3 regions of the Heyndrickxia sp. FSL W8-0423 genome follow, and region 1 is predicted to be linked to each of the others. Evidence: a T-box and tRNA genes for the amino acid it is inferred to sense, from the RefSeq annotation. Region 1 holds a T-box; the other regions hold tRNA genes.
The links. A T-box is a leader RNA that pairs with one kind of tRNA and senses whether it is charged. The one in region 1 lies ahead of thrS (threonine--tRNA ligase), so its partner is inferred to be a tRNA-Thr.

Region 1 (5,087 bases):
TGAAGGGTCTGTTAAAAAATCTGCCCTCGTATATTTCCCTAGAGATTCATATAGTTGGAAGATTCCATGCGCACCAACTCCTCGTGCATGAACCACACGTTCAGGAATTCGTTCATGGTCGAAATGGGTCATTTTTTCCCTGAAATGAAAGTCTTCCATCAAGGTAGGGCCTCTTAAACCACTTTTTAATGAAAACTCATCTTCAGCCATTTTTAATCCTTGGTTAGTCGTTAAACCAGCATGCTTTTCATTATTAATCGCGTATTTTTTTAATTGATTTGTTTTCTTGTTTTCCATTGTTAGCCTCCTATACTAGTTAAGAAACTTGAACTTCTAATTTTCAAATACCCTGAACGGGGTGGAATAAACGTGGTGGGAACCGGGTGTGTCACTGTTATTATACGATTTTGAGGAAAACTTTATTCAAGATACTTAAAAAAATTCGGATTGAAGTTAAAAAATTATATAAGAGGGTATGATAACCGTAGAAATAAATGATAAAAGATTGTGTTAGGGATGTGAGAACGTGACAGAAACAGATATGTCGAAATATGAAAAGAAAATTATCGTTAGGAATATAAAAATGGAAGATATTGATGACATTATGGAGCTGTGGAAACGTTGCTTTCCCGGGATGGAACCATGGAAGCGGGAACAATTAGAAAGTCATATTCATACGTTTCCGGAAGGGCAATTTTGTGTGGAATACGAGGACAAAATTGTCGGTACTTGTTCCAGTCTAATCGTTAATTTTGATGAATACGAAGATCAGCATACTTGGAATACCATTACTGATAATGGATATATTACGAATCATGATCCGGATGGATTTAATCTTTATGGGATTGAAGTGATGGTTGACCCGGAATATCGTAGGATGAAATTTGGGCATCGTTTGTATGAAGCGAGGAAGGAGCTCGCACGAAAATTAAATCTCCAAAGCATCATCATTGGCGGGCGGATTCCGAATTATTATAAATATAAGGACGAGATGACGCCTCGAGAGTATGTGACAGAGGTTGAAAAACATAGTATCTATGATCCGGTCCTGTCGTTTCAGCTTCTTGAAGGATTTAAAATTAAACGGATCAATACTAGATATCTTCCGGATGACAAGGCATCTGCTGCCTTTGCAACTTTGATGGAATGGAATAATATTGACTATCTACCGAAGACACGAAGAGTGTATCGTGCATCTTTTCCAATAAGAATTTGTTCCATCCAGTATATGATGAAAAAAATTGATTCCTTTCAGGATTTTACAAGGCAAGTTGAATATTATGTAGATGTAGCAGCTGATTTTGGTTCGGATTTTGCTGTTTTTCCCGAATTATTTACTACTCAATTAATGTCATTTTTAGAGGAAAAACGTCCAGACCAAGCAGTACGACGTTTGGCAACCTATACCGACCAGTATATTGAATTGTTTACGGAGCTGGCGGTTAGATATAACGTGAATATTATAGGTGGTTCACATTTCGTAGAAAGAGATGGAGACATCTACAATGTTGCTTATTTATTTCGCCGTGATGGAACGATTGAAAATCAGTCAAAAATTCATGCCACACCAAATGAACGAAAGTGGTGGGGGATAGCCGAGGGCAATGAAATCAATGTGTTTGACACCGATTGTGGAAAAATTGCGATTCAAATCTGTTACGATGTTGAGTTCCCGGAACTTGCTCGTATTGCCGTTGATAAAGGAGCAAATATTATTTTCGTGCCATTTTGTACAGAGGATCGTCAAGGATATCTGCGTGTACGCTACTGTGCACAGGCAAGGGCGATAGAAAATCAGGTTTATACTTGTATTGCTGGTACCGTGGGCAACTTAACGCATGTTGAGAATATGGATATCCAATATGCACAATCAGCTATTTTTTCTCCGTCTGATTTTGGATTTGCGAGAGATGGGATCGTTGGAGAATGTGATCCTAATGTGGATACGGTTGTTGTCGGTGATGTGGATCTTGAGAAACTTAGACGTTCACGAAATAGTGGTTCCGTAAGACAATTACGCGATCGTCGTAAGGATTTGTACAGGATTGAGACGAATAAATTTCCTAAATAAAAAAATCCTTGCATTCTTCAAATATAGATGTTAAAATTCATTTCAATATAAATTGAAAGCGACGATTAGGACATGAATTATTCTCGTTCATCTTATTAGAGAACAGGGTCAATGGCTGAGAGCCCTGAAGAGAAGGGAATAGTTTACCACCTATGAGCATTATAGGGAAATGTTGAAAACAGATTAACTATAATCGGTAAAACCGTTATCTTTTCTGAGCATAATGTACAAAGTTTGTACATTGTGAAATTAGGGTGGCACCACGACCGCACTCGTCCCTTCTATGGGATGAGTGCGTTTTTTATTTGTAAATTTAATATTAATTGCGATGAAAAGGACATGAATTATTTTCGTTTTTCTTAACCAGAGAACAGGGTCAATGGCTGAGAGCCCTGAAGAAAAGAGAGTAGTTTACCACCTTCGAGCAATTATAGGGAAATGTAGAAAACAAATTAACTATAATCGGCAAAAACCGTTATCTTTCCTGAGCATAATGTACGAAGTTTGTGCATTGTGGAAATAGGGTGGCACCACGACCGCACTCGTCCCTTTTTTGGGATGGGTGCGTTTTTTTATAAATAAAATAAACAAGGAGGAATCAAACATGTTAAATGAAATGGAAGTAGAAAAAAGAAATCATCGAAAATTAGGTCAAGAGTTAGAGCTATTTGCTTCAATGGAAGAAGCACCAGGGATGCCGTTTTTCTTACCGAAAGGAATGGTGATTCGAAATGAGTTGGAAAATTATTGGAGAGAAAAGCATGTTAAAGCCGGCTATCAGGAAATTAAGACACCGATTATGATGAAGCAGGAACTTTGGGAACAATCGGGTCATTGGGATCATTATCACGAAAATATGTATTTTTCCAATGTTGATCAGCAAAATTATGCAATTAAACCGATGAATTGTCCTGGCGCCATCTTAATCTTTAATAATAAGCGAAGAAGTTATCGGGAACTCCCTGTTCGCTACGCGGAGCTTGGATTAGTCCATCGCCACGAGCTTTCAGGCTCCTTAAATGGATTGCTGCGGGTCCGATCATTTACTCAGGATGATGCACATTTATTTGTTAGGGAAGACCAAATTGAAGCTGAAATTGCAAAAGTACTAGAGTTAATTGCAGAGTTCTACACACATTTTGGGTTTGAATACAAGGTAGAACTATCTACACGCCCAGAAGAGTTTATGGGCTCCAAAGCAATTTGGGACGATGCCGAAGCTGCATTAGAATCAGTATTAAAAAAGAAAGCCATTGCATATCAAGTTAACCACGGCGATGGAGCATTTTATGGTCCCAAAATTGATTTTCACATTTTAGATTCCTTAGGAAGAAGCTGGCAGTGTGGAACAGTTCAATTAGATTTTCTAATGCCAGAAAAGTTTAATTGCTCTTATGTAGGGAAAGAAGGCCAATTTCACCGACCAGTGATGATCCACCGAGCAATATTTGGTTCAGTCGAACGATTTATGGCGATTTTAATTGAACATTACGCAGGCGATTTTCCCCTCTGGTTATCACCCGTTCAAGCAAAAATCATCCCTATTGCAGAATCCCATATAGATTATGCAGAGAATGTAAAATCTCGAATGGAATCGGCTGGTTTTCGAGTCGAGATCGATGATAGGGACGAAAAAATGGGATTAAAAATTAGAGAGGCAGAAAAACAAAAGGTTCCTTATATGCTCGTTATTGGTGATATGGAAATTGAAAATGAATCGGTAGCGATTAGACAAAGGAAAAATGGAAATCTTGGGGTGAGAGGTATTCAAGAAACAATTGATCTGCTGAAGGGAGAAATTTTTAAAGGGTAATTTCTTATATAATGAAAATCAAAAATCGTAAACAGTGTCTGAAAAACAAAGGGATGCTGCGTTAAAGTAAACATAATCGATCAAGCTTAAAAAATGCACTATGAAAAAAGACACTTACTTTACTCTCATGGTGAGTGTTTTTTATTTATGCTTTTTGATGGAAAGTTTGCAAAAAGTTGAAATTAACAAACTGCTTCTTTTCTTATATTCTATTAATAAAGCAAATATTTTTTTAAAATAGAAGGTGAATACTTGAAGAAAAAATATCTGATTCTCATTATTATTGGATATGGAATAGCCTTTGGAGCATCCATTTATACATATGGAGATAAGCTTAGCCATCCATTGGCAGAGGATATGGGACATTTACTACCGGTCTCAATGAAAAGTATTAAATCCGCTAAAGGTGATGAAGAACTGCAACAAATAGTAAAAAAAGCGATAACAGCAAATGATAAGCTTTCTATTGCAGGGATGCAACATAGTCAGGGGGGACAAACCCTGTATCCTAATGCCATTATGATTGATATGAAACGGTATAATAAAATACTAAATCTTGACAAAAAAAATAAAACTATCACAGTTCAAAGCGGTGCCACATGGGACGATATACAGCGTTATATAAATCCATACGGTTTGGCTATAAAGGTAATGCAATCCCAAAACATTTTTACTGTCGGAGGTTCCTTGAGTGTTAATGTTCATGGTAGAGATATACGAAATGATGCACTCATAGATACAATTAAGTCTTTTCATCTTTTAAATCCGAGAGGAGAAATTGTGAATGTAAGTAGAACGGAAAATTCAGAGCTTTTTCCCTATGTCATCGGCGGATACGGGCTGTTCGGAGTAATTTTAGATGTAACGATTCAATTAACTGATGATGAATTATATGTAACCAATTCAAAGGCAATTGATTATAAAGATTACTCTTCATATTTTGAAGAAAAGGTTAAAAACAATGAACAGGTAAAAATGCATTTAGCTCGTATTTCTGTTGCACCAGAAACATTTTTGCGAGAAATGTATGTAACAAACTATGAACTAGCATCCAACCAAGATGAATTGAGACAATATAACAAATTGAAAAAGGACAATATTGTCGCACTTCCTAAGCTTTTGCTTGGAGTGTCTCGATATAGTGATTGGGGTAAAGATGCCTTTTGGAACCTCCAAAAAAGATATATGAAAACAATAAATAAT
Region 2 (5,087 bases), 510 kb from region 1:
CTGCCTTTGCTAATACTTCCTCTTTTGTGCTCTCTAATACACAGTCAAAACGACGTAATACTGCTAATGGTAAAACGATTTTACCGTAGTCTTCTGGTTTATATGGTCCACGTAAAATCTCTGCGATTGACCAAATGAAGCTTACTTTGTCTTGGAAGTTAATCATCTTATGTACCTCATTTAATAAATTTTTTCGAATCTACTTTTCATGTAGCTAGATTGAGATAATTTGAGTAATTTTTAAAATGCTTATCGCTTTGTAATAGCTAATCTCATTTTATCGCTAAAATCACTTAGTGACACCCTATTTACTATTCGTCAAAATAGCTCATAATACCTACTATTATAAATGTTCGAACATCAAAAAGTAATAGTATATACAAACAATTACTCCAATTGTACAGGCCATGTCTTGACTTAATATTAGTAATTGTTTACGTACATTTTAATTTAGAAATAGATGATTATAAGCATATAAATAGGGCGGGTTTTAATAGATATAGAGCAATGAATTTGTTTTATTTAGGTCATGGTCTATACTTACATTTTCTAATCCATTTGGCCTTTTAACCAACAAAAAAAAACCGTATGCTCTAGAAAAGTTGTTTATTTAATTAAAGTACCCTATAGTTTAAGATCATTCCTGCACATTCTTTAAAGTATATTAATCTTTTCCTAACCCCAATGTTTTTTTAATAATTGTACCTTTTCAAGTGACACTAGTATAATACAATTTATATTAGCGGATTTTGGAGTTCTGTTGAAGTGAGGTAAATTCAAATTGAATCGAAAAATTATTAATTTAGCTGTTGGAAAACCGAAGGAATACAATTGGAATAATAAAATAGGGTTTTCTGGAATAGGGAAATCGGCTGTAAAATCCTTTAAAGTAGAAAAATCTATCATTGTTGGTGATGATGTTGCAAATCACAAATTTCACGGGGGATCAGACCGTGTAGTATGTTTCTATCCATTCGAGCATTACTCTTATTGGGAAGAAGTATTTCAAAAAAAGCTTATTCTACCTGCTTTTGGGGAAAATATTACTGCAACAGGTATGACGGAAGAACAGGTTTGTATTGGTGACATATATAAAATAGGGGATACTATTCTTCAAATAACACAAGGGAGGGTACCTTGTGTAACTATCTCCAATTATAACGAGGAAAAACAACTTTTAAAGAAAGTGATTGAAACGACTCTAACTGGTTACTTTTTTCGGGTATTGGAAGAGGGAACTATTAAGTTCGATTCGGAAATAACTCTTTTGGAAAAACACTCAAAAGAAATATCCGTTTCTTTTGCTACTCAAATTCTTTTTCACCAAAAACAGGATAAAGCATCAATTGAAAAGATATTGGCAGTTGATGCCCTTGCAGAGGACTGGAGGAATAGATTTTTAAAATTGTTATGATTCTCTGCTGTGTAGAAAACTGTGGATGACGCTAAACCTAGACCAAAAAGCTAGTTTTTTTATGTATATCTTATTGAACTAAAATAGGACTGCCGAAACAGTCAATGTTATTTTACATTTTTATCCATTTTTTACGGTCTTTAAGCAGTTTAATGTCAATTAACTAAATTTCTTTAAGATGCCGTTCACGATGCAGGAAATTTAAAAATGCTCTAATTGCTCTTAAACGTGTGTCCATTGTTACTGTTTGCAATCCCTTCTCATTCATATAGAGAATGACATTTCGCTTTATCGCTTTATATGCTCTTTAGAAATAGTGTCTAGTGAGGGGGTAATTTCCTGTTCTCTTAGGATTTTAAAGAAAACAGATAATTCATTTCTATAATATTGGATTGTTTGAGGCTTAGATTTCTGATTTGACAATCATCAACAAATAAAGAAAGAGCAGTTTTGAAATCAATTTCCTTTACGCTTTTTGGACTGTTAATGATTGATACTCCTCAATAGATAATTCTTTTGTATGCCTTGCCATTTTTAAATTCCTCCTTGTTTAATGACAGGTACGCTCACGATTTTATGTACACAATAATTTTCAAAGAATCGTATTTGAGATAAATAAAAAACGTTCCTTACATAGAGTAAGAAACGTTGATTTCACTACATTGGCAAGCAGTGCTATGATACCGGTGGTCGGGGTCGAACCGACACTCCAGAAGGAACACGATTTTGAGTCGTGCGCGTCTGCCAATTCCGCCACACCGGCATAATATGGAGGCGGCAACCGGATTCGAACCGGTGGTAAAGGTTTTGCAGACCTCTGCCTTACCACTTGGCTATGCCGCCATTGTTGGAGCGGAAGACGGGATTCGAACCCGCGACCCCCACCTTGGCAAGGTGGTGTTCTACCACTGAACTACTTCCGCAAACTGGGCTAGCTGGATTCGAACCAACGAATGACGGAGTCAAAGTCCGTTGCCTTACCACTTGGCTATAGCCCAATAATAATATATGATGTAAATATTTATTTGTTCATAAATGGGGCGGATGATGGGAATCGAACCCACGAATGTCGGAACCACAATCCGATGCGTTAACCACTTCGCCACATCCGCCATGGCAGGGGCAGTAGGAATCGAACCCACACTGAAGGTTTTGGAGACCTTAGTTCTACCTTTAAACTATGCCCCTTTAATAATGGTGGAGGGGGACGGATTCGAACCGCCGAACCCGAAGGAGCGGATTTACAGTCCGCCGCGTTTAGCCACTTCGCTACCCCTCCATATCATTACTAAAAGTAATGACTGGTGCCGGCCAGAGGACTTGAACCCCCAACCTACTGATTACAAGTCAGTTGCTCTACCAATTGAGCTAGGCCGGCTTAGTCTATATAATTAATAAATGGTGGCTCGGGACGGAATCGAACCGCCGACACATGGATTTTCAGTCCATTGCTCTACCGACTGAGCTACCGAGCCACTTTATATATTTGAAGAAAATGGCGGTCCGGACGGGACTCGAACCCGCGACCTCCTGCGTGACAGGCAGGCATTCTAACCAGCTGAACTACCGGACCATTTTAATTTCAAATCAATTGCGGAGGCAGGATTTGAACCTGCGACCTTCGGGTTATGAGCCCGACGAGCTACCAGACTGCTCCACCCCGCGACAATAATATGGTGGAGGATGACGGGATCGAACCGCCGACCCCCTGCTTGTAAGGCAGGTGCTCTCCCAGCTGAGCTAATCCTCCAATATGTATAGTTAAAATTTATTAAATGGTGACCCGTACGGGATTCGAACCCGTGTTACCGCCGTGAAAGGGCGGTGTCTTAACCGCTTGACCAACGGGCCACAGTTTAAATGGCGGAGAGCAAGGGATTTGAACCCTTGAGACAGCGTTAACCGTCTACACGATTTCCAATCGTGCTCCTTCGGCCACTCGGACAGCTCTCCTAATGGCTCCGCAGGTAGGATTCGAACCTACGACCGATCGGTTAACAGCCGATAGCTCTACCACTGAGCTACTGCGGAATATTACAAGCTTGGCGACGTCCTACTCTTGCAGGAGGAGATCCCCCAACTACCATCGGCGCTGAGAAGCTTAACTTCCGTGTTCGGGATGGGAACGGGTGTGACCTTCTCGCTATAGCCACCAAACCTTATGGACATATATTATTATATATGATTTTTGAAATTTTTCAAGGATTAATTTAAAATTATTCCTTCAAAACTAGATAGATGAGAAACAGTAATAACGTTGAATCAAATTAGGATAAGTCTTCGACCGATTAGTATCCGTCAGCTCCATGTGTCGCCACACTTCCACCTCGAACCTATCAACCTGATCATCTTTCAGGGGTCTTATTTAGATAAACTAAGGGAAATCTCATCTTGAGGGGGGCTTCATGCTTAGATGCTTTCAGCACTTATCCCTTCCGCACATAGCTACCCAGCGATGCCTTTGGCAAGACAACTGGTACACCAGCGGTGCGTCCATCCCGGTCCTCTCGTACTAAGGACAGCTCCTCTCAAATTTCCTACGCCCACGACGGATAGGGACCGAACTGTCTCACGACGTTCTGAACCCAGCTCGCGTACCGCTTTAATGGGCGAACAGCCCAACCCTTGGGACCGACTACAGCCCCAGGATGCGATGAGCCGACATCGAGGTGCCAAACCTCCCCGTCGATGTGGACTCTTGGGGGAGATAAGCCTGTTATCCCCGGGGTAGCTTTTATCCGTTGAGCGATGGCCCTTCCATGCGGAACCACCGGATCACTAAGCCCGACTTTCGTCCCTGCTCGACTTGTAGGTCTCGCAGTCAAGCTCCCTTGTGCCTTTACACTCTGCGAATGATTTCCAACCATTCTGAGGGAACCTTTGGGCGCCTCCGTTACCTTTTAGGAGGCGACCGCCCCAGTCAAACTGCCTGCCTGACACTGTCTCCCACCCCGATTCAGGGGTGCGGGTTAGAATTTCAATACAGCCAGGGTAGTATCCCACCGACGCCTCCACCGAAGCTGGCGCTCCGGCTTCAAAGGCTCCTACCTATCCTGTACAAGCTGTACCAAAATTCAATATCAGGCTGCAGTAAAGCTCCACGGGGTCTTTCCGTCCTGTCGCGGGTAACCTGCATCTTCACAGGTACTATAATTTCACCGAGTCTCTCGTTGAGACAGTGCCCAGATCGTTGCGCCTTTCGTGCGGGTCAGAACTTACCTGACAAGGAATTTCGCTACCTTAGGACCGTTATAGTTACGGCCGCCGTTTACTGGGGCTTCAATTCAAAGCTTCGCTTGCGCTAACCTCTCCTCTTAACCTTCCAGCACCGGGCAGGCGTCAGCCCCTATACTTCGCCTTACGGCTTCGCAGAGACCTGTGTTTTTGCTAAACAGTCGCCTGGGCCTATTCACTGCGGCTCTCTCGGGCTTGCACCCTAACAGAGCACCCCTTCTCCCGAAGTTACGGGGTCATTTTGCCGAGTTCCTTAACGAGAGTTCTCTCGCTCACCTTAGGATTCTCTCCTCGCCTACCTGTGTCGGTTTGCGGTACGGGCACCTTTCACCTCACTAGAGGATTTTCTAGGCAGTGTGGAATCAGGAACTTCGGTACTATATTTCCCTCGCCATCACAGCTCAAGGTACATGGTGACGGGATTTGCCTCGTCACCCCT
Region 3 (5,087 bases), 2.3 Mb from region 1:
GAACTCCCCCCATAGCAGGTGTTGGATGAAGATCTTTTACTAATGGGAAAATAGAAATGTGATCATCCTTAATTATTCCGTTAACTGGTGTAAACAAATGCTGGATATCTCTCATTTTCATGACTGAAGGTAGTTCTGGAATGTCAACATTTAAGCAATATTTACGAATGACCTCTGCGATCATTGACACGACGAGCTGATGTTCATGGCGATTTTTTTCATCATTAAATAGTGCCTCAGCTAACGCCTCATCCTCACTTATCGAGTTCCCTCGCTTTATTGATCCGGCAAGGCATGCGGATACAATAGTGTTCCCATTCTTCTTAACCAATCTTTCAGGCGATGCACCTGTAAAACAGCTATTCTCGGTCTCTAACGCAAAAATATAGCTTTCATGTTGCTCTTCCCATAAATTCTCTAGTACCTTTTCAGCGGCTACTTTATCATTAAATTCAATATTCATTTTTCTCGCCATAACGACTTTATTTAATTTTTTTTCTTTTTTAAGAAGATCAACCACTTCTGCGACCGAGTCTATCCAAGCTTGTTGATTCAATTCATGTTCTTGTTTTATATTGATATTTTCTATACTCTTAGAAACTTTGCCTTCAAAAATTTCCCTTTTTAGTTTTAGATGATGATTTAGTTTATCTAAATTATCATTTGAATGGCATAATATATTAGTCGTAAGAAAAACCTCTTGTTTATTTATAATAAGCATTAGTTTTGGCAAATGAAATAATGCATTGTAAAACGGAGTCCACTCCGACTCTTTCATACTTAATGGATCGAATGAGAAACCGCCAAATATAACTGGACCGGTTCCTTGAACATCAAAAGGATTATATACATGAGCATCATGTATGAATTGATTCCATTCTCGTTCAATATACTCAAATCGACCTTCTCCCACTTCCGTTTGAAAGGTATGTGCACTGCCTAAACCGACTATAATCATCTCATCATTTGGAACCTTCCAGAAAAATCGTTCTACTTGAAATATCGCTTTTGCAGATGAATAAAATGATAGGGGGTCAATATTATTTAATTGTTCAGTATAACTAAATAATAGTGTTTTGTTCTTGTTTTTAGCTTTTGTTAAAGCAATCTTGTATTCATCTACTATGTCCATCTGTTCCATTTTCATCAAAATTATCTCCCCTAAAAACAACCGTGCAAATGACGAATCTTTTTTAATTTTTATGTCCAATCTTTAAGATACACCTCTAATAGAATAGAGTCAATGAACACATCTTATCTTCCCCATTTTATACGTTAAATATTAAATATAGAATTGGTGACCTATATCTTTTGATTAGGAAATTTTTTAAAAAGAAAAAGGAGTTTAAAAGAAATATCTTTTAAACTCCTAACTTATAAAATCGAATATATTATGACCCGTACGGGATTCGAACCCGTGTTACCGCCGTGAAAGGGCGGTGTCTTAACCGCTTGACCAACGGGCCTACTGGCGGAGAAGGAGGGATTTGAACCCTCGCGCCGGTTACCCGACCTACACCCTTAGCAGGGGCGCCTCTTCAGCCACTTGAGTACTTCTCCAATATTTCTTTTAAAAATAAAATGGCTCCGCAGGTAGGATTCGAACCTACGACCGATCGGTTAACAGCCGATAGCTCTACCACTGAGCTACTGCGGAATAAAATGGGCCTAAATGGACTCGAACCATCGACCTCACGCTTATCAGGCGTGCGCTCTAACCAGCTGAGCTATAGGCCCATAAAAAAAATATGGAGCGGGTGATGGGAATCGAACCCACGACAACAGCTTGGAAGGCTGTAGTTTTACCACTAAACTACACCCGCAATATATGGGGCGGCTAGTGGGAATCGAACCCACGCATGTCGGAACCACAATCCGATGCGTTAACCACTTCGCCATAGCCGCCATATTTGTTAAATACGTTTCTTAGTTACTTTAAATGGTGGCTCGGGACGGAATCGAACCGCCGACACATGGATTTTCAGTCCATTGCTCTACCGACTGAGCTACCGAGCCATTTTTAATTTATTTTCCTTATCTAGCATGAAGTTCGCCATCGTCCCAATCTCGGGAAGTTATACAAGATGCAGCTCGATTGGTACGCTGAAGCGTCGCTTTGTAGCTTATTCGATCGTGCTCTACCGACTGAGCTACCGAGCCAATTATGTAATGTATGTTGTAAAATGGCGGTCCGGACGGGACTCGAACCCGCGACCTCCTGCGTGACAGGCAGGCATTCTAACCAGCTGAACTACCGGACCATTTTTTTAATCAAGTATAAATTTTACTTAAATGATTGCGGAGGCAGGATTTGAACCTGCGACCTTCGGGTTATGAGCCCGACGAGCTACCAGACTGCTCCACCCCGCGGCAATATTATACGTTTATATGGCGGAGGAAGAGGGATTCGAACCCCCGCGCGGTGTAACCCGCCTGTCGGTTTTCAAGACCGATCCCTTCAGCCAGACTTGGGTATTCCTCCGAAATTCTATGGTGGACCTTGTAGGACTCGAACCTACGACCGGACGGTTATGAGCCGTCTGCTCTAACCAGCTGAGCTAAAGGTCCTATATGGTAGCGGCGGAGGGGATCGAACCCACGACCTCACGGGTATGAACCGTACGCTCTAGCCAGCTGAGCTACGCCGCCATATAGTTATATTTAATATTTTTTGGTGGAGCCTAGCGGGATCGAACCGCTGACCTCCTGCGTGCAAAGCAGGCGCTCTCCCAGCTGAGCTAAGGCCCCATAATACTATTTGTATATTTTGAATGGTCGGGAAGACAGGATTCGAACCTGCGACCCCATGGTCCCAAACCATGTGCTCTACCAAGCTGAGCTACTTCCCGATTTAGATGTTAGAGATTGGATGATCGAGGTTAGAGTATCTCTAGTGTTGCTTCGAAGATAAAACTTACATTCTAACTTCTAATTTCCAACTTCTCACTTCTAGTAATGGCGCGCCCGAGAGGAGTCGAACCCCTAACCTTTTGATCCGTAGTCAAACGCTCTATCCAATTGAGCTACGGGCGCATATTAAGAAAATTATTTTGCTTTGCAAAAAAATTATGGTGCCGAGGACCGGAATCGAACCGGTACGGTAGTCACCTACCGCAGGATTTTAAGTCCTGTGCGTCTGCCAGTTCCGCCACCCCGGCAAGGGTTGTCTGGAGCGGAAGACGGGATTCGAACCCGCGACCCCCACCTTGGCAAGGTGGTGTTCTACCACTGAACTACTTCCGCGACTTAATTACTTATAATGCGGGTGAAGGGAGTCGAACCCCCACGCCTTGCGGCGCCAGATCCTAAGTCTGGTGCGTCTGCCAATTCCGCCACACCCGCGTATAATTTAAATGGTGAGCCATGAAGGACTCGAACCTTCGACCCTCTGATTAAAAGTCAGATGCTCTACCGACTGAGCTAATGGCTCGATATCTTCGAAAGATGGTGCCGGCCAGAGGACTTGAACCCCCAACCTACTGATTACAAGTCAGTTGCTCTACCAATTGAGCTAGGCCGGCTTATTATGATCGTATTCCTTTAATTTAATTTAAATTTGAACTGTCGTCCAGCTTTCAGAATGCTGATTCAAGTAGCAGCTCAAGCTGTACGCTGAAGCATTTCAATGAAGCTTATTCGGTCGTGCTCTACCAATTGAACTAGGCCGGCATACGATTATCTTTTAAATTAAATAAATATGGTGGAGGATGACGGGATCGAACCGCCGACCCCCTGCTTGTAAGGCAGGTGCTCTCCCAGCTGAGCTAATCCTCCATTATTGTCTAGCTTCAGACGCTATCGGCTTGCATCGCTTCAGGCTGCTGTGGAAGTTTTGAAAAACAATCTTCCTCGTCAGCCCTCCAGCGAGTTTCGCCGATGAGCAAGCGTCTTCCGCTTTTCTATTTGCCTGGCAACGTCCTACTCTTGCAGGGGGAGAGCCCCCAACTACCATCGGCGCTGAGAAGCTTAACTTCCGTGTTCGGGATGGGAACGGGTGTGACCTTCTCGCCATAGTTACCAGACTATTTATTTAAGGGTTTGTTCCCTCAAAACTAGATAGATGAGAAACACTTCATAATAACCTTGAATCTATTGTTGGTTAAGTCTTCGACCGATTAGTATTCGTCAGCTCCATGTGTCGCCACACTTCCACCTCGAACCTATCAACCTGATCATCTTTCAGGGGTCTTATTTAGATAAACTAAGGGAAATCTCATCTTGAGGGGGGCTTCATGCTTAGATGCTTTCAGCACTTATCCCTTCCGCACATAGCTACCCAGCGATGCCTTTGGCAAGACAACTGGTACACCAGCGGTGCGTCCATCCCGGTCCTCTCGTACTAAGGACAGCTCCTCTCAAATTTCCTACGCCCACGACGGATAGGGACCGAACTGTCTCACGACGTTCTGAACCCAGCTCGCGTACCGCTTTAATGGGCGAACAGCCCAACCCTTGGGACCGACTACAGCCCCAGGATGCGATGAGCCGACATCGAGGTGCCAAACCTCCCCGTCGATGTGGACTCTTGGGGGAGATAAGCCTGTTATCCCCGGGGTAGCTTTTATCCGTTGAGCGATGGCCCTTCCATGCGGAACCACCGGATCACTAAGCCCGACTTTCGTCCCTGCTCGACTTGTAGGTCTCGCAGTCAAGCTCCCTTGTGCCTTTACACTCTGCGAATGATTTCCAACCATTCTGAGGGAACCTTTGGGCGCCTCCGTTACCTTTTAGGAGGCGACCGCCCCAGTCAAACTGCCTGCCTGACACTGTCTCCCACCCCGATTCAGGGGTGCGGGTTAGAATTTCAATACAGCCAGGGTAGTATCCCACCGACGCCTCCACCGAAGCTGGCGCTCCGGCTTCAAAGGCTCCTACCTATCCTGTACAAGCTGTACCAAAATTCAATATCAGGCTGCAGTAAAGCTCCACGGGGTCTTTCCGTCCTGTCGCGGGTAACCTGCATCTTCACAGGTACTATAATTTCACCGAGTCTCTCGTTGAGACAGTGCCCAGATCGTTGCGCCTTTCGTGCGGGTCAGAACTTACCTGACAAGGAATTTCGCTACCTTAGGACCGTTATAGTTACG

Region 2: it encodes a tRNA-Thr, which carries the amino acid that the T-box ahead of thrS (threonine--tRNA ligase) is inferred to sense. The anticodon was not compared.
Region 3: it encodes a tRNA-Thr, which carries the amino acid that the T-box ahead of thrS (threonine--tRNA ligase) is inferred to sense. The anticodon was not compared.

Annotation. Positions count from the first base shown of each region.
Region 1 covers NZ_JBBPBE010000001.1:1,452,131-1,457,217, forward strand. The annotation lists gene MKY81_RS07265 (catalase) at 1-297, opposite strand, end outside; gene MKY81_RS07270 (bifunctional GNAT family N-acetyltransferase/carbon-nitrogen hydrolase family protein) at 542-2,071, shown strand; T-box leader at 2,124-2,354, shown strand; T-box leader at 2,391-2,624, shown strand; gene thrS (threonine--tRNA ligase) at 2,676-3,884, shown strand; gene MKY81_RS07280 (FAD-binding oxidoreductase) at 4,137-5,087, shown strand, end outside.
Region 2 covers NZ_JBBPBE010000001.1:1,958,822-1,963,908, reverse strand. The annotation lists partial or broken gene MKY81_RS09930 (type I restriction-modification system subunit M N-terminal domain-containing protein) at 1-166, opposite strand, end outside; gene MKY81_RS09925 (MOSC domain-containing protein) at 782-1,414, shown strand; tRNA gene MKY81_RS09920 (tRNA-Leu) at 2,096-2,177, opposite strand; tRNA gene MKY81_RS09915 (tRNA-Cys) at 2,184-2,257, opposite strand; tRNA gene MKY81_RS09910 (tRNA-Gly) at 2,263-2,337, opposite strand; tRNA gene MKY81_RS09905 (tRNA-Gln) at 2,341-2,412, opposite strand; tRNA gene MKY81_RS09900 (tRNA-His) at 2,451-2,526, opposite strand; tRNA gene MKY81_RS09895 (tRNA-Trp) at 2,529-2,602, opposite strand; tRNA gene MKY81_RS09890 (tRNA-Tyr) at 2,610-2,693, opposite strand; tRNA gene MKY81_RS09885 (tRNA-Thr) at 2,717-2,792, opposite strand; tRNA gene MKY81_RS09880 (tRNA-Phe) at 2,814-2,889, opposite strand; tRNA gene MKY81_RS09875 (tRNA-Asp) at 2,911-2,987, opposite strand; tRNA gene MKY81_RS09870 (tRNA-Met) at 3,006-3,079, opposite strand; tRNA gene MKY81_RS09865 (tRNA-Val) at 3,089-3,164, opposite strand; tRNA gene MKY81_RS09860 (tRNA-Glu) at 3,191-3,265, opposite strand; tRNA gene MKY81_RS09855 (tRNA-Ser) at 3,276-3,367, opposite strand; tRNA gene MKY81_RS09850 (tRNA-Asn) at 3,371-3,445, opposite strand; rRNA gene rrf (5S ribosomal RNA) at 3,455-3,571, opposite strand; rRNA gene MKY81_RS09840 (23S ribosomal RNA) at 3,683-5,087, opposite strand, start outside.
Region 3 covers NZ_JBBPBE010000001.1:3,760,722-3,765,808, forward strand. The annotation lists gene MKY81_RS19235 (isochorismate synthase) at 1-1,147, opposite strand, end outside; tRNA gene MKY81_RS19240 (tRNA-Glu) at 1,395-1,466, opposite strand; tRNA gene MKY81_RS19245 (tRNA-Ser) at 1,470-1,560, opposite strand; tRNA gene MKY81_RS19250 (tRNA-Asn) at 1,583-1,657, opposite strand; tRNA gene MKY81_RS19255 (tRNA-Ile) at 1,664-1,737, opposite strand; tRNA gene MKY81_RS19260 (tRNA-Gly) at 1,750-1,823, opposite strand; tRNA gene MKY81_RS19265 (tRNA-His) at 1,830-1,905, opposite strand; tRNA gene MKY81_RS19270 (tRNA-Phe) at 1,941-2,016, opposite strand; tRNA gene MKY81_RS19275 (tRNA-Asp) at 2,185-2,261, opposite strand; tRNA gene MKY81_RS19280 (tRNA-Met) at 2,297-2,370, opposite strand; tRNA gene MKY81_RS19285 (tRNA-Ser) at 2,390-2,482, opposite strand; tRNA gene MKY81_RS19290 (tRNA-Ile) at 2,492-2,568, opposite strand; tRNA gene MKY81_RS19295 (tRNA-Met) at 2,573-2,649, opposite strand; tRNA gene MKY81_RS19300 (tRNA-Ala) at 2,673-2,748, opposite strand; tRNA gene MKY81_RS19305 (tRNA-Pro) at 2,773-2,849, opposite strand; tRNA gene MKY81_RS19310 (tRNA-Arg) at 2,957-3,033, opposite strand; tRNA gene MKY81_RS19315 (tRNA-Leu) at 3,070-3,158, opposite strand; tRNA gene MKY81_RS19320 (tRNA-Gly) at 3,169-3,243, opposite strand; tRNA gene MKY81_RS19325 (tRNA-Leu) at 3,261-3,342, opposite strand; tRNA gene MKY81_RS19330 (tRNA-Lys) at 3,355-3,430, opposite strand; tRNA gene MKY81_RS19335 (tRNA-Thr) at 3,446-3,521, opposite strand; tRNA gene MKY81_RS19340 (tRNA-Val) at 3,699-3,774, opposite strand; rRNA gene rrf (5S ribosomal RNA) at 3,906-4,022, opposite strand; rRNA gene MKY81_RS19350 (23S ribosomal RNA) at 4,096-5,087, opposite strand, start outside.